Regions from separate parts of the Paenarthrobacter aromaticivorans genome, predicted to be linked through region 2. Evidence: riboswitches for the same ligand, from Rfam matches in the RefSeq annotation. Region 2 holds a riboswitch; the other holds the start of a gene.

Region 1 (7,508 bases), on a different contig from region 2:
TATCGATGGTACTGGTGACATCATCCTCGGCAACGGCCTGCGGCTTACCGGTGTTGGCGGACTCGATGACCTCGAACGCCTCGCGGTTCGCCTCAATGATGTTGGCGATCAGGTTCAGGACATCGGCGCGTTCCTTGGGTGTGGTGGCTCCCCAGGACTTTTGGGCGACGACGGCGGCCTCAACGGCGGCGTCGACGTCGACGGCGGTGCCGGCCTGGACGGACGCGATGACCTGTTCAGTAGAGGGGTCCACAACATCGATGACCTGGTTGGAGGAACCGGGAACGAATGATCCGTTGATGAAATGCCCAGTGGGAGGCAGGGGCAGGATGCCGGCGGAAGCGTGGTCAGTGGAGGAGCGTCGAACGGTGAACTGTTCTGCCTGGGTGGTGGTCATGGTGATTCGCTTTCAGATGAGGTCTGCGGTGAGTGCAGTGGAACGGTGGGAAGCCGCTTGAGCCTTGTTCCGGAACACGCGGGCTGCGAAGTAGTAGAGGGGAGCAACCACCACCAGGCCGACGAGCCAGGAGATGTCTACGCCGCCCAACGCGGCGGCCATGGGGCCGGTGTAGATTGCGGTTGCCGAGAAGGGGACCTGGATGAGGGCGCCTGCCAGGTAGGAGCCGATGGCGACCCAATTGAACCGCCCGTACACGCCGCCGTCGCGCTTGAAGAAGTCCTCAACCCGGTAGTCGCCGTGCCGCAGAAGGTAGTAGTCCACCAGGTTGATGGCCGTCCAAGGGACCAGGACGTACATCAGGAAGGAGAGGAAGTTGGTGTAGAAGAGGATGAAGTTGTCGCGGGCGAACAACGCGATGGAGACAGCGAGAACGAAGAGGATGACTGCCGCGATGCTGCGGGTCTTGGCACGTGGCAACCAGGACGGCTTGAATGTTTGGCCGATGGTCAGGGTGCAGAGGACGCCGCAGTAGAGGTTCATGGCGTTCGAGGCCGCGACACCCAGGCAGAAGATTCCCACGATGATCAGGGTCCACGGCTGCAGCAACGCACCCAGGCTGCCAACGATTTCAACGTTGTCGGCGCTCATGGCCATGGCGAGCGTGCCCACCAAGGCGCCCAGGATCATGGGGAACAACGTTCCCAGGACGCAGCCCGAGTAGGAAGCCCAGAACGCCGGTGCTGATCCCGTGCCCTGCGGCATGTAGCGGGAGTAATCCGAGACGTAGGGTGCGTAGGCCAGTTGCCACAGGGCCGAGACGGAGATGGTCCCCATGAAGCCAACCCAGTTGAAGGTGCCTTGCTCAAGGAAGCTGCTGGGAAGGCCGTGGACCACGAGTATCCAGCCGAAGGCCAGCAACAATGCCAGGCCCGCTGCAACGCTGAGGATCCGGGCATAAGCGTGGATAAGCCGGTATCCGAAAATCGTGGCGATAACGCTGACCACGCCGATGATGATGATGCCGGCATCTACGCTGATGCCCGGGCTGACGGCGGCCATTGCTTCCCCACCGAACACGAGGTTCGCGGCGAAGAAGCCGACGTACATGACCACCACGATGACCACGATCAACAGGGCGCCGAAGGAACCGAACTGGCCGCGGGTCTGGATCATCTGTGCTACGCCAAGCTGGGGACCTTGGGCCGAGTGCAGCGCCATGAAGATGCCGCCCACCAGGTTGCCGATGATGATGCCTACCAGCGCGGGCACGAAACCAAGGCCGAACACCGTGGTGGCGAGCCCGCCGGTCACGATGGTCATGATCATGATGTTGGAACCGAACCAGATGGTGAACAGGTCGCGGGCCTTGCCGTGGCGCTCGTTCGCCGGGATCGGCTGGATGGTTTTGTCCTCGAGGCGCGGTACTTCCTGGGTGGCCAAGGGCGTTTTCATGACATTGTCCGGGATGTAGAAGCCAGTTCAAGGACAGCAGAGTCTGTGGCTTTGCTGCGGTTCACCATCAGGCCGAGCAGGTCGAAGACGAGAGTAGCGGCGGCGACGGTTGTGATGTCCGCATGGTCGTAGGCCGGAGCGACCTCCACGACGTCGGCGCCCACAATATTGATGCCGTTTAGTCCGCGGAGCAGGGCGAGGAGCTCGCGGGAGTGGAGCCCGCCCATCTCCGGGGTGCCGGTCCCAGGTGCGAACGCGGGGTCCAGGACGTCGATGTCGATGGACACGTAGACCGGGGTGTCGCCGAGCCTGTCCTTCACCTGCTGGATTGCGGCCGGGACGCCGATGACATCCAGGTCCGAGCAGCGGATGATCTGGAACCCGAACTCGTGGTCCCTGAGGAAGTCGTTGCGGTCATAGACCGGGCCGCGGATCCCCACGTGCATCGACTTGTCCTCCACAAGGAGGCCCTCCTCGAACGCCCGCCGGAAGATGGTTCCGTGGGTGATGGGCTGGTCAAAGTAGGTGTCCCACGTGTCCAGGTGAGCGTCGAAGTGCAGCAAAGCCACCGGGCCATGGACCTTGTTCAGCGCCCGCAGCATGGGCAAAGCAATGGTGTGGTCGCCACCGATCGAGATCAGCCGCTTGTCCTCACTGATCAGGGGCAACGCCTGCTCCTCGATCTCACGGACTGCGCGGGTGATGTCATAGGGAGTGCAAGCGATGTCGCCAGCGTCCACAACCTGGGCTTCGTAAACGGGTTCGACGTCGAGCTCAGGGTGGTAGCCAGGGCGTAGGAGGCGCGAGGCCTCGCGAACCGCGGCAGGACCGAAACGGGCGCCTGGCCGGAAGGAGGTTCCGCCGTCGAACGGGACACCGACGATCGCAATGTCGTAGTCCGGAACCCGGTCGATTTGGGGGAGGCGGGCGAAGGTGCCGAGGCCTGCATACCGGGGGACTTTGGTTGCGTCGACAGGGCCGATGGGCTTGTGGATTGTCATTGCCGGATCCTTGGTGTGAGGGGTGCTCGCCATTGAGCGGGAAGTAAGTAATTCCATTCTTGGTGACGCGGGTCACGGCGAATAGCGGTACATTGACTACAAATGGCCGAGGCGCTTAGACGAATGTCTAAACGGTCCGAAACGGCCCCCGGAATCATAGAGTCAGGACCCCATCCGATGGCAATCACGGTCGCCGAGCTCGTAGCTGAACCCCAATTGGGGCTCACCCTCCTTGCCGGCGACACAGGGCGCGACAACCGGATCACCTGGGCGCACACTTCGGATCTGCCCAGGCTGTGGGAATGGGTCACCGGCGGCGAGCTCATGATGACCAATGGACTCTCGATTCCCGCGGACGCCGAGGGGCAAGTGGCGCTCGCGGAGGCCCTCATGGACAGCGGGGCGAGCGCCTTGGCGATCGGCGAAAAGATGCACGCACCCCCGCTGACGCAGGAGTTCCTGGCGGCCTGCGACCGGCTGCCGCTGCCGCTGATCAACATCCCGTACCCGCTGCCCTTCATCGCGATTGCCCGCTCGGTTGCCGAATCCTCCCTGCTCGAAGAGTCCCGGCGCCTGCGCCAGACAGCCAGGGTCTACGACCTTCTCCGCACGGCCGGAGCCTCCGAGGACCATTGGCAAAGCCTGGTCCAACGGCTTGCCACCGAACTGGACGCTGAACTGTTCGTGGTGGACCGCCGCTGCCTCCATCCCTGGCACCCCGAGGGCCAACGGCTCCCGGAGTTCCTCGCGGATGAATGGGCTCCGCTTTCCGGGCAGGTGTCCTTGGCTGGCAAGAATTTCCAGTGGCACCGGATCCGGGGCCGGCACGTGCTGACCATGGACATCCCGACGCACGCCAATGCGCTGCTTGTGGTGCTGCCACACAGCGAACCGCACCCGGACGCCGTCGTACTCCTGCACGCCGCAACCGTGCTGGGACTGCAGCTCTCGCGCATCGTTTTGTCGCTTGAAGGGCGGCATCGGCTGGCCGGCGAGTTCCTGCTGCAGGCTATGGATGGCCGACTGGGCGCGGCCGAGATGGAGAGCCGGCTGTCAGCTTTTGGGGTTCCGCCCCAAGACTTCCTGCTCGCATCCATGTCAGCGAACGCTTCCACCACAACGAACGACGGCGACAAGCTGGCGAACGTGCACATCGAACTGTGGCGGCACGGGGTTGCGTCGGCGTCGTTGAAGCGGAATAGCAGGCTGCACGTGGTGGTCCCCGCTGATGTGCCGGACGACATCCTGATTCATTGCGCCGGGGCAGATGCCGCGATTGGAATCAGCGCTCCGGCGGGTGTGGCGGGCATTCAGCGCGCGCTGCAGGAGTCGCTTTGGGCGCTCGGATCGGCCCGGGCGAACAAGCTCGACCTGGCCCGCTACGCGCAGGGGCCATCCTGGCTCGGGCTGACCGGTTTTGAGGAAGGAACTGCGCTGGTCAGGCGTCTGCTGGGTCCGATTTTCGATTACGAGCAGAGCCAGGAAGGCGATCTCCTGGTCACGCTGACGACCTATTTGGACTCGCAGCGTTCCTGGCAAAAGACTGCCGCAGCCTTGTTCGCGCACCGGCAAACCATCATTTACAGGATCCGGAAAATCGGCGAGCTGACGGGGCTGGACATGGGTGAAACCTCCACGGTGGCGCAGCTGTGGTTCGCGCTCCAGATCCACGAGGCGATGCATCGGTAGGTACCCCTTGCTTGCGCTTTTTCGAAATGATCAGCTATGGTGTGAAGCGTGTCACCCATGGTGACGCAACGCTTTTGATCTGCGGCGGGAGAGTCCTGCCGGTACATCCAGTCAGGCGCCGTAGGAGCAAATCCTCCCCAGGAATCTCTCAGGCCCATGTACCGCCGCGGTTAGGCAACTCTGGAAAGCAGTCCGGGCAACCGGGCTCACCGACGGTGCAAGCAGGCAACCATTCCTGCGGAATCTCTCAGGTCCAATACAGAGTGGGGAGGAACCCACATTCATCGTGGCGCTCAGTGGGCGCCTGAATCATGGAGTTCCTCTTGACTGTTCAATCAACCCCCACCGCTTTCGCGGACCGGCATATCGGCGCCCGACGCCAATCCGACGTTGCCACCATGCTCAAGGCAATCGGCTACGACTCCGTAGACGGCCTGGTAGATGTTGCGGTCCCCGATTCCATCCGCCAGGACACTGCCCTGAAGTTGCAGGACGCCCTCACCGAGGTGCAGGTCCTCGCCGAGCTGCGCAAGCTCGCGTCCAAGAACAAGACCGCCGTCCAGCTGATCGGCCAGGGCTACTACGACACCGTTACACCCCCGGTCATCCGCCGCAACATCCTCGAATCCCCGGCCTGGTACACCGCCTACACGCCGTACCAGCCCGAGATTTCGCAGGGCCGCCTCGAAGCTCTCCTGAACTTCCAGACCATGGTCCAGGACCTCACGGGGCTGCCGGTAGCCAACGCTTCGCTGCTGGATGAAGCTACTGCAGTGGCTGAGGCCGTGCTGCTCATGCGCCGTGCCAACAAGTCCAAAACCGCGAAGGACGGCAAGACCGTCCTGGACGCCGACCTCCTCCCGCAGACCATCGCGATCGTGAAGGGCCGCGCCGAAGCGCTGGGCTTCGAAGTGGAGATTGCCGACCTTTCGCTGGGCCTGCCCGACGGCGACATCAACGGCGTCGTCCTGCAGCAACCCGGTGTTTCGGGCCACGTGTTTGACCACTCCGCCGTGATCGCTGAGGCCAAGGAACGCGGTGCCCTGGTGACCGTGGCTGCCGATCTTTTGGCTCTCACCCTCATCACGCCCCCGGGCGAACAGGGCGCCGACATCGCGGTCGGAACTGCCCAGCGCTTTGGTGTTCCGCTGTTCTTCGGTGGCCCGCACGCCGCATACATGGCAGTCCGCGAAGGCATGGAGCGCACGCTTCCGGGCCGCATCGTGGGCGTCTCCAAGGACAATGCCGGCGTCCCCGCTTACCGGCTTGCGCTCCAGACCCGCGAACAGCACATCCGCCGCGAGAAGGCCACGTCCAACATCTGCACTGCCCAGGCCCTGCTCGCGATCGTGGCCTCGATGTACGCGGTTTACCACGGTCCGGAAGGCCTGAAGGCAATCGCCGAAACCGTCCATGGCCACGCCCGCACACTGGCCACTGCCCTCAAGACCGCCGGCCGCGAACTCGTGTCCGAATCCTTCTTCGACACTCTGACGGTCCGCGTACCCGGCAAGGCTGACAAAGTCATCGCCGCCGCCGAAGCCCGCGGTATCAACCTGCGTCGCATCGATGCCGACACGGTTGGCGTTTCGCTCGATGAAACCACGACGCCGGAGGTCCTCTCTGCGGTAGCCGTCGCCTTTGGTGCCGGCCCGATGAAGGACGCAGCCGGGTTCGAGCTGCCGTCCTCCGTTCTCCGGACCTCGGATTTCCTGCAGCACCCGGTGTTCAACACGCACCGTTCCGAGACGCAGCTGTTGCGCTATATCCGCAAGCTGTCCGACCGGGACCTCGCACTGGATCGCACCATGATCCCGCTGGGTTCCTGCACCATGAAGCTGAACGCCACGGCTGAGATGGAAGCAATTTCCTGGCCCGAGTTCGCCTCGATCCACCCGTTCGCTCCGGATCACCAGACCGCTGGCTGGCGCGAGCTCATTGAAGGACTGGAAGCCGACCTCACAGAGATCACCGGCTACGATCAGGTCTCCATCCAGCCGAACGCCGGCTCCCAGGGTGAGCTCGCGGGCCTGCTGGCAATCCGTGGCTACCACCTGTCCCGCGGCGATGAGCAGCGCAACGTGTGCCTGATTCCTGCTTCTGCGCACGGAACCAACGCAGCCTCTGCTGTGTTGGCCGGCATGAAGGTTGTCGTGGTGGCCACCGCCGCTGACGGAACGATCGATCACGCGGACCTGACTGCGAAAATCGAAGCCAACCGCGAGGCGCTCTCCTGCATCATGATCACCTACCCGTCCACGCACGGTGTTTACGACGCCGACGTGCGGGAAGTGTGCGACGCCGTCCACGAGGCCGGTGGCCAGGTGTACGTTGACGGTGCAAACCTCAACGCGCTCGTTGGGCTGGCCCAGCCGGGCAAGTTCGGTGGCGACGTATCGCACCTGAACCTGCACAAGACGTTCTGCATCCCGCACGGTGGTGGCGGACCGGGTGTTGGTCCGGTTGCGGCCAAGGCCCACCTGGCACCCTTCATGCCCGGGGACGCGAACAACGTCTCATCGGAAGGTGGAGTGGCCATCTCGGCATCCCGCTACGGTTCCGCCGGTGTGCTCCCCATTTCCTGGGCCTACGTGAAGCTCATGGGCGGCCAGGGACTCACCGAAGCGACCAAGTCTGCGCTGCTCGCGGCCAACTACGTCGCCTCCCGCTTGGACGAGCACTTCCCGGTCCTGTACACGGGCGAAGGTGGGCTCGTAGCCCACGAGTGCATCCTGGATCTCCGCGACCTGACTGCCCGAACAGGCGTCACAGCTGAGGACGTGGCCAAGCGCCTCATCGACTTTGGATTCCACGCTCCCACGCTGGCGTTCCCCGTTGCGGGCACTTTGATGGTGGAGCCGACTGAGTCCGAGGACCTGGCTGAGATCGACCGCTTCATCGAAGCCATGATCACCATCCGCGCCGAAATCGAGCAGGTCGCCAGTGGCGATTTCACTGTTGAGAAC
Region 2 (7,508 bases):
ACCCCGGACTCACGCAACTCAGCAGCGAACACCGCCGCAGCCCGCATCGGCCCCACAGTATGAGAACTCGACGGGCCAATACCCACAGAGAACAGATCGAAAACACCAACAGCCATAGCCGTGATCCCTAACAAAGCTTGAAAACGGTCCACCAGATGGTCCTGGCGGATGGCCTCCCCCGCTCGTGGCGGAAAGCGACCGAACAACGACGCCGGGCGGCCCCTTTTGGCGGCAACCCGGCGTCGCAAATTATTTAGTTCCTACAATCCCACGCTACGCCCATCGCGTTCCATTTCGGGGCTCAGCTGCCAAACATGCCGCGCGCACGGCATTCTCTGCAGCAAGCCAACGAATCGGAGGAAGCAAGCACGCACGGAGGACGTCGGCCCCCACGGGCCACACAGGTCTTAGCCCAGGTCTCCGCCGTTCTTGGAGGCGTACTCCTCGGCCGAAAGCAGAGGGCCCTCAGACTCAGCGGCGACCTTGAACAGCCAACCAGCGCCATAAGGATCGTTGTTGATCAGTGCCGGATCGCCCACAACGGCGTCGTTGATCTCGGTGACCTCACCAGTGACGGGCGAGTACAGGTCAGAAACACTCTTCGTGGACTCAACCTCGCCACATGTCTCGCCCGCAGTGACGGCGGAGCCAACCTCAGGGAGGTCAACGTACACAATGTCACCCAGCGCGTCGGTGGCAACCTCGGAAATCCCGACGGACACCAGGTTCCCCTCCCCGCGGGAAACCCACTCGTGCTCGTCGGAGTACTGAAGTTCAGGCGCTACTTTGGGCATTCTGTTTCCTAACTATGGTTGGTCAAAAGCTGTGGCTGGGTTGGGTGGTGGGGCACCGAATTCCTCCGCGTGCTGCTCCTTCGTCGCTTTGACGCACGCTTCCGGAATCCGCTGCCCCACCACGCGGCCCTCGCGGGGCCAGCCTCCGGCAGCATGCGTCTAAGGGAGCATCGCATCCGCTCAGCGGGTGCATCTGCGACCGAGCATGCAGAGGAGGCGGGACTCGCCGGGCAAAAGGCGACTAACTAGCGAACTCGCTTGTAGAACGGCAATGCGACAACTTCGAACGGCTCACTCTTGCCGCGCAAATCGATGTCCAGTGGCGTACCAATCTCGGAGAATTCGACGTCGACGTACGCCAACGCTACCGGGTAACCCAGCGTGGGGCTGGGCTGGCCGGAGGTGACTTCGCCTACCACTGCCCCATCTTTGAGGACCGGGTAGTGAGAGCGTCCAGCGCGGCGGCCCAGGCCCTTGAGCCCCACGAGCTTGCGTCCGCTGGTAGAGCCGGCGCCGTCAGCTTTGAGGGCAGCGAGTGCCTCCTTGCCAACGAAGTCGCCTTCCTTGGACAGCGCGACCACGGGACCGAGCCCTGCCGCGAACGGGTTTCCTTCGCGGGACAGCTCGTTGCCATAGAGGGGCATTCCGGCTTCCAGGCGCAGGGAGTCACGGGAAGCCAGTCCTGCCGGAACCAACTCGCCCTCTTCAGCTACCCCGGCGATGGCCTGCCACAGTGCCGCAGCGGACTCGTTGGCGACGAAGATTTCGAAGCCGTCTTCGCCGGTGTATCCGGTGCGTGCCAGAAGCAGTTCCTGGGTGCCGCCGTCGAACGTGAACGGAACTTCAACCGCCGCGTAGTACTTGAGGTCGGTGACCAGGCCGTGCTGCTCCGCAGGGACGAGGCGCAGAAGGATCGCTTCGGCAAGCGGCCCCTGAACTGCAATCAGCGAGGTCTCCGCGGAAGCGTCCTCAACAACCACGTCAAAACCGGCCGCATGTTCCAGCAAGGCTGCGGCGACAACCACAGCGTTACCTGCGTTGGGCACAACGAGGAACTTCTCCGCACCACGACGGTAAACAATCAGGTCGTCGATGATGCCGCCGTCTTCCTGACAGATCAGCGAGTATTTTGCCTTGCCCTCGGCCATAGCGGAAATCTTGCCGACGAGCGCATAGTCCAGGAACGCTGCCGCGTCCGGCCCGGTAACCCAGACTTCGCCCATGTGGGAGAGGTCGAACAAGCCGGCGGACTTGCGGACGGCGTGGTGCTCGGCCAACTCGGAGGAGTACTTGAGCGGCATCTGCCAGCCACCAAAGTCGGTGAAGGACGCGCCGAGTTTCTTGTGCTCTTCGTAAAGGGCTGTGTAGTTCTCAGTCATACTGCGTACCTTCTAGTTCTCGAAGTCTTCGATCGGTGGGCAGGAGCAGACCAGATTGCGGTCCCCTGCAGCTCCATCGATACGTCCGACCGGCGGGAAGTACTTGTCCTGCTTGAGGTGGTGGACGGGGAACGCTGCCTGCTCACGCGGGTATGCGCGGTCCCAGTCAGAAGTTACGACGGCGGCAGCCGTGTGGGGTGCCTTGCGCAGCGGCGAGTTCTCAACAGTGAAATCGCCAGTGGCGACCTGCTCGATTTCGGCACGGATGGTGATCATGGCCTCGATGAAGCGGTCGATCTCCACGAGGTCCTCGGACTCCGTCGGTTCCACCATGAGGGTTCCGGCAACGGGGAACGCCAGCGTGGGAGCGTGGAAGCCGAAGTCGATGAGTCGCTTGGCAACGTCCTCGGCCGTGACGCCGGTCTTGGCCGTCAGTTCACGGAGGTCCAGGATGCATTCGTGAGCCACGAGTCCGCCCTCGCCGGTGTAGAGCACGGGGAAGTGCTCGTTGAGCCGGGAAGCAATGTAGTTCGCAGCCAGCAGCGCTGACTTGGTGGCTTCGGTGAGCCCCTGGCCGCCCATGAGCTTCACGTAAGCCCAGGAAATCGGGAGTACGCCAGCCGAACCGAAACGGGAGGCCGAAATCGGGACGTCCTTGCCTTCGGTCCAGGAAGCAGCGTCACCAGGCATGAAGGGCGCCAGGTGCGCCTTCGCAGCAACAGGACCAACACCGGGTCCGCCACCACCGTGCGGGATGCAGAACGTCTTGTGCAGGTTCAGGTGGGAGACATCCCCGCCGAACTTGCCCGGCTGTGCGAGCCCAACGAGCGCATTGAGGTTTGCACCGTCAATGTAGACCTGTCCGCCGGCTTCGTGGATAGCGTCGCAGACTTCCCGGACATCGGCGTCGTAAACACCGTGCGTGGACGGGTAGGTGATCATGATGGCCGAGAGGGCGTCCCGGTTGGCCTCGATTTTGGCCGCCAGATCGGCGTGATCGATGGTGCCATCAGCGGCCGTAGCCACCACGACAACCTTCATGCCGGCCAACACAGCCGAGGCTGCGTTGGTGCCGTGCGCAGAAGCAGGAATCAGGCAGACGTTGCGCTGGTCATCGCCATTGGAGAGGTGGTAGCCGCGGATCGCGAGGAGTCCGGCGAGCTCACCCTGGGAGCCGGCGTTCGGCTGGATGGAGACTTGGTCGTAACCAGTGATTTCGGTCAGCTGGGACTCAAGATCCTTGATCAGTTCACGCCAGCCCTCGGTCTGGGAATCCGGAGCGAAGGGGTGGATGGAGGCGAACTCCGGCCAAGAGATGGCTTCCATCTCGGCCGTGGCGTTCAGCTTCATGGTGCAGGAACCCAGCGGAATCATGGTGCGGTCCAAGGCCAAGTCACGGTCCGAGAGTTTGCGGATGTAGCGCAGGAGCTGGGTTTCGGAGCGGTGCGTGTTGAATACCGGGTGCTGCATGAAGTCGCTCGAACGCTCAACGGAGGCCTCCAGTGCGAAGCCCTCCACGGCTTCGGTGACCGAAGCGCCGAAGACATCCAGGACGCCGCGAACAATCTCCGGTGTGGTGGTCTCGTCAACAGAAATGCCCACGAGATCAGCGTCAATGCCGCGCAGGTTGATGCCCTTGGCCTCGGCAGCAGCTACGATTTCGGCAGCCTTGCCAGGAACGCGGACCGTAATGGTGTCAAAGAAGGATGTGTGGAGGACCTCGACGCCGGCAGCCTTCAGTGACGCCGCAAGGGTGCGGGCGTGACCGTGGGCCGTTTCTGCGATTGCCTTCAGGCCTTCGGGGCCGTGGTAGACGGCGTACATGGATGCGACGATGGCCAGCAACGCCTGCGCGGTACAAATGTTGGACGTGGCCTTCTCGCGGCGGATGTGCTGCTCGCGGGTCTGCAGCGCCAAGCGGTAGGCAGGGACACCGGCGTCGTCCTTGGAAACGCCCACCAGACGGCCCGGCATGGAACGCTCGAGACCCTTCTGGACGGCCATGTACGCGGCGTGCGGGCCACCGAAGAACAGCGGAACGCCGAGGCGCTGGGCAGAACCGACGGCGATGTCAGCACCTTGCTCGCCCGGAGGGGTGATGAGCGTCAGGGAGAGCAGGTCTGCTGCGACCGTGACCAGTGCGCCGCGTTCCTTGGCCGCTGCGATGACGCCAGAGTGATCGAACACGCGGCCCGAAACACCGGGCTGCTGCAGGACGATGCCGTTGATGACGCCCTCAGGGAGGCCCAGCGAAAGGTCAGCGACCTCAACCTCGAAGCCGAGCGCCTCAGCGCGGCCCTTCACGATGGCGATGGTCTGGGGGAGGCAGTCGGCGTCCAGGACGGTCTTCCCGTCGTGGGCTTCCTTGTTCTTGTTGGCCCGGCGCATCATGAGGACGGCCTCGGCCACGGCCGTAGCTTCGTCCAGCAGGGAGGCGTTGGCAATCGGCAGGCCCACGAGGTCCTGGACCATGGTCTGGAAGTTCAGCAGAGCTTCCAGACGGCCCTGCGAGATTTCCGGCTGGTAAGGCGTGTACGCCGTGTACCAGGCCGGGGATTCGAGGATGTTCCTGCGGATAACCGGCGGCGTGACGGTGTCGTAATAGCCCTGGCCGATCATCTGGACGGCAGTCTTGTTCTTGGACGCAAGCTTGCGCAGCTCGGCCAGCACCTCAACTTCGCTGAGCGCGTTTTCAAGGGTAAGGGCAACGTCCTGGCGGATGTCTTTGGGAACGGCCGTATCAACCAGCGAATCAACGGTGTCGTAGCCGACCGTCTTGAGCATGGTGTCAATGTCGGCCTGGCGGCGGGCGCCAATATGCCGATCGACGAAGGTGGTGGAGGCTGAACTAACCGTCACGAAGGAACTCCATTACTTGGGCGGCGTTTGGGTACGCCACAGCGGCTCGGGTTCCTCCCCGCTCTGTATTGGACCTGAGAGTTTCCGCGTGTTGCTTATACAACGATCGCTTGCACCTTCGGTGAGCACAGCATTTCATCCGCGCCAACGGGCGCGGCAAAAGGCCTGCTACTTTCCAGAGTTGCCTCGCCGCGGCGGTGCGTGGGCCTGAGAGATTCCTGGGGAGGGTTTGCTCCTACGGCGCCCGCATCACTTGCTTGCAGGACTCTCCCGCCGCAGATCAAAGGCATATTCACTTGTTTGCGTGCCCCTGTAAAGACGCACCACAAGGCTCAATTGTCCTACGTCGAAGGCGTCGCCGCAAATGGGTGGCCCGCTACTTGCGGAGCCGGTCCAAGACTCCCAACAGGATCTCGACGTCGGCCTCCCGCCCGGCGTTACCGCCCTCCTGTCCGCCTTCGAACATGGCATTGAAATACAGGCCGTCACCCATATAGCTGACCGCCTTGGCAACCTCCGGACCCACATCCTCGGCCAGAACGTCCTGCCACTGTTGTTGAATGCCGGCAAACCTGCGACGCGTCTCCTCATGGGCGACTTCTGCCAGACGTGTGGCCGCCACGAACGCCCGGTCCATTGGGGTCCCGGCCCACAGGGAGGTCCGAATGAAGTAGGCAGCGCTGCCATCGGGCGCAGTCTTCATTTTTTCGATGTCTTCCTGGGCCAAACGATCCAAGCGCTCCAGCAGGGCGCCGATCAGCGATTCCTTATTGGGAAAGTGATAGAGCAGCCCACCCTTGGACACCCCTGCTCGCTTGGCAACGGCGTCGAGTGTGGCAGCACGCTCCCCCACCTCAATAAGTAGGGCTTCGAAGGCATCCAAGACTGAATCCCTGGCAACTGGTTTTCGTGGCATGTGTCCATCATTCCCTAAAGGCTTACGGTGATTCTATTTGAAACTATACCGTCTGGACGGTACAGTAAATGACATGTTCACTCCGTCCTCAACCCAAGCACCCCGCTCCGCTTACCCCGTCACGGGCAAGGCAGCACCGTGGCGCGACTGGACGGCACTGGCACTCCTGATGTTTCCGGTGCTGCTGGTTGCCGTCGACAACACCGCCCTCACGTTCGCCCTGCCTGAAATTGCCCGCTCCTTGGATGTGGGTGGCGTGCAGCTCCTGTGGATCATTGACGCGTACCCCCTCGTGTTGGCGGCGCTGCTGGTTTCCATGGGCAACCTTGGGGACAGGATCGGACGACTGCGGCTGCTCCTGATCGGCAGCACAGGCTTCGCTGCGGTTTCGGCTGCTACGGCGTTCGCGCCCTCCGCGGAATGGCTGATTGCCGGCCGCGCTGCACTTGGCGTGTTCGGCGCCATGCTGATGCCTTCAACCCTGTCCTTAATCCGGAACATCTTTGCTGATCCGAACCGCCGGCGGCTCGCGATCGCCGTCTGGGCCGCCGCTTTCTCCGGTGGTGCCGCCCTTGGTCCGATCTTTGGTGGTTGGCTGGTGGAACACTTCTGGTGGGGTGCCGTCTTCCTGGTGGCGACCTTCCTCCTCCTTCCCCTCCTCGCCTTCGGCAGGGTCCTCATTCCCGAATCCAAGGACGCAAACCCTGGCCGTGTAGACGTGCCCAGCATCGCGTTGTCCGTGATCGCGATGGCTCCCTTCGTGTACGGGATCAAGGAATTCGCCATCCACGGATTCGGGGCGTCGGCAGCGGCCTTCATGGTCTTCGGCCTGGTGATGGGCATTCTGTTTGTCCGTCGCCAGCGGCAACTCGAGAACCCGATGCTGGATGTCCGCCTGTTCAGCAACAAGGTGTTCAGCACTGCGATCGTTGCCAACGTCCTGTCCTTGTTTTCCATGACGGGCTTCATCTACTTCTTTGCCCAGCACCTACAGCTGGTAGAAGGCCAGTCCCCCATGGAAGCGGGCATCGCAATGATTCCGGCGCTCCTGGCAACGGTCGTCGCCGGCCTGGTGGTGGTCCCGCTGGTAAAGCGCATCCGGCCAGGATTCGTGGTGGCCGGCGGACTTACCCTCAGCGCTGCGGGCTACTTGGTGGTAGCTGCGGGTGATCACAGCAGCGGACCTGTGTTCCTCTTGTCAGCTTTGACGATTCTGGCCGTCGGCGTGGGTGCAGCGGAGACCATCTCCAACGACCTCATCCTTGGCTCGGTGCCGGCCGACAAATCCGGAGCGGCGTCCGCAATTTCCGAGACTGGCTACGAGCTGGGTTCGCTCCTGGGAACGGCCGTGCTGGGCTCTATCCTCACCGCGTCCTACCAGCACAACCTCGTCATCCCGGAGGGCTTGTCCGCGCAGGCGGCCGGGAAATCGGGAGAAACGCTGGCCGGCGCAGTGGACGCCGCTGCGGCCCTACCCGCTCCGCTGTCGGATGCCCTGACAACCGCCGCCCGGGTAGCCTTCGAATCCGGCGTCCACATCACTGCGGCGATTGGGCTGGT

Evidence for each region. Region 2 has a riboswitch for glycine ahead of gcvP (aminomethyl-transferring glycine dehydrogenase). Riboswitches for the same ligand answer to the same signal wherever they lie in the genome.
Region 1: another riboswitch for glycine. It lies ahead of gcvP (aminomethyl-transferring glycine dehydrogenase); the one in region 2 lies ahead of gcvP (aminomethyl-transferring glycine dehydrogenase).

The regions. Positions count from the first base shown of each region.
Region 1 is NZ_JAHOPC010000022.1:44,196-51,703, forward strand. Features, by position in the region: gene KSW38_RS22355 (aldehyde dehydrogenase family protein) at 1-397, opposite strand, end outside; gene KSW38_RS22360 (purine-cytosine permease family protein) at 410-1,852, opposite strand; gene speB (agmatinase) at 1,849-2,853, opposite strand; gene KSW38_RS22370 (PucR family transcriptional regulator) at 3,031-4,542, shown strand; glycine riboswitch at 4,618-4,716, shown strand; gene gcvP (aminomethyl-transferring glycine dehydrogenase) at 4,866-7,508, shown strand, end outside.
Region 2 is NZ_JAHOPC010000019.1:63,703-71,210, reverse strand. Features, by position in the region: partial or broken gene KSW38_RS21515 (serine dehydratase beta chain) at 1-116, opposite strand, end outside; gene gcvH (glycine cleavage system protein GcvH) at 408-794, opposite strand; gene gcvT (glycine cleavage system aminomethyltransferase GcvT) at 1,040-2,173, opposite strand; gene gcvP (aminomethyl-transferring glycine dehydrogenase) at 2,186-5,032, opposite strand; glycine riboswitch at 5,218-5,315, opposite strand; gene KSW38_RS21495 (TetR/AcrR family transcriptional regulator) at 5,409-5,948, opposite strand; gene KSW38_RS21490 (MFS transporter) at 6,022-7,508, shown strand, end outside.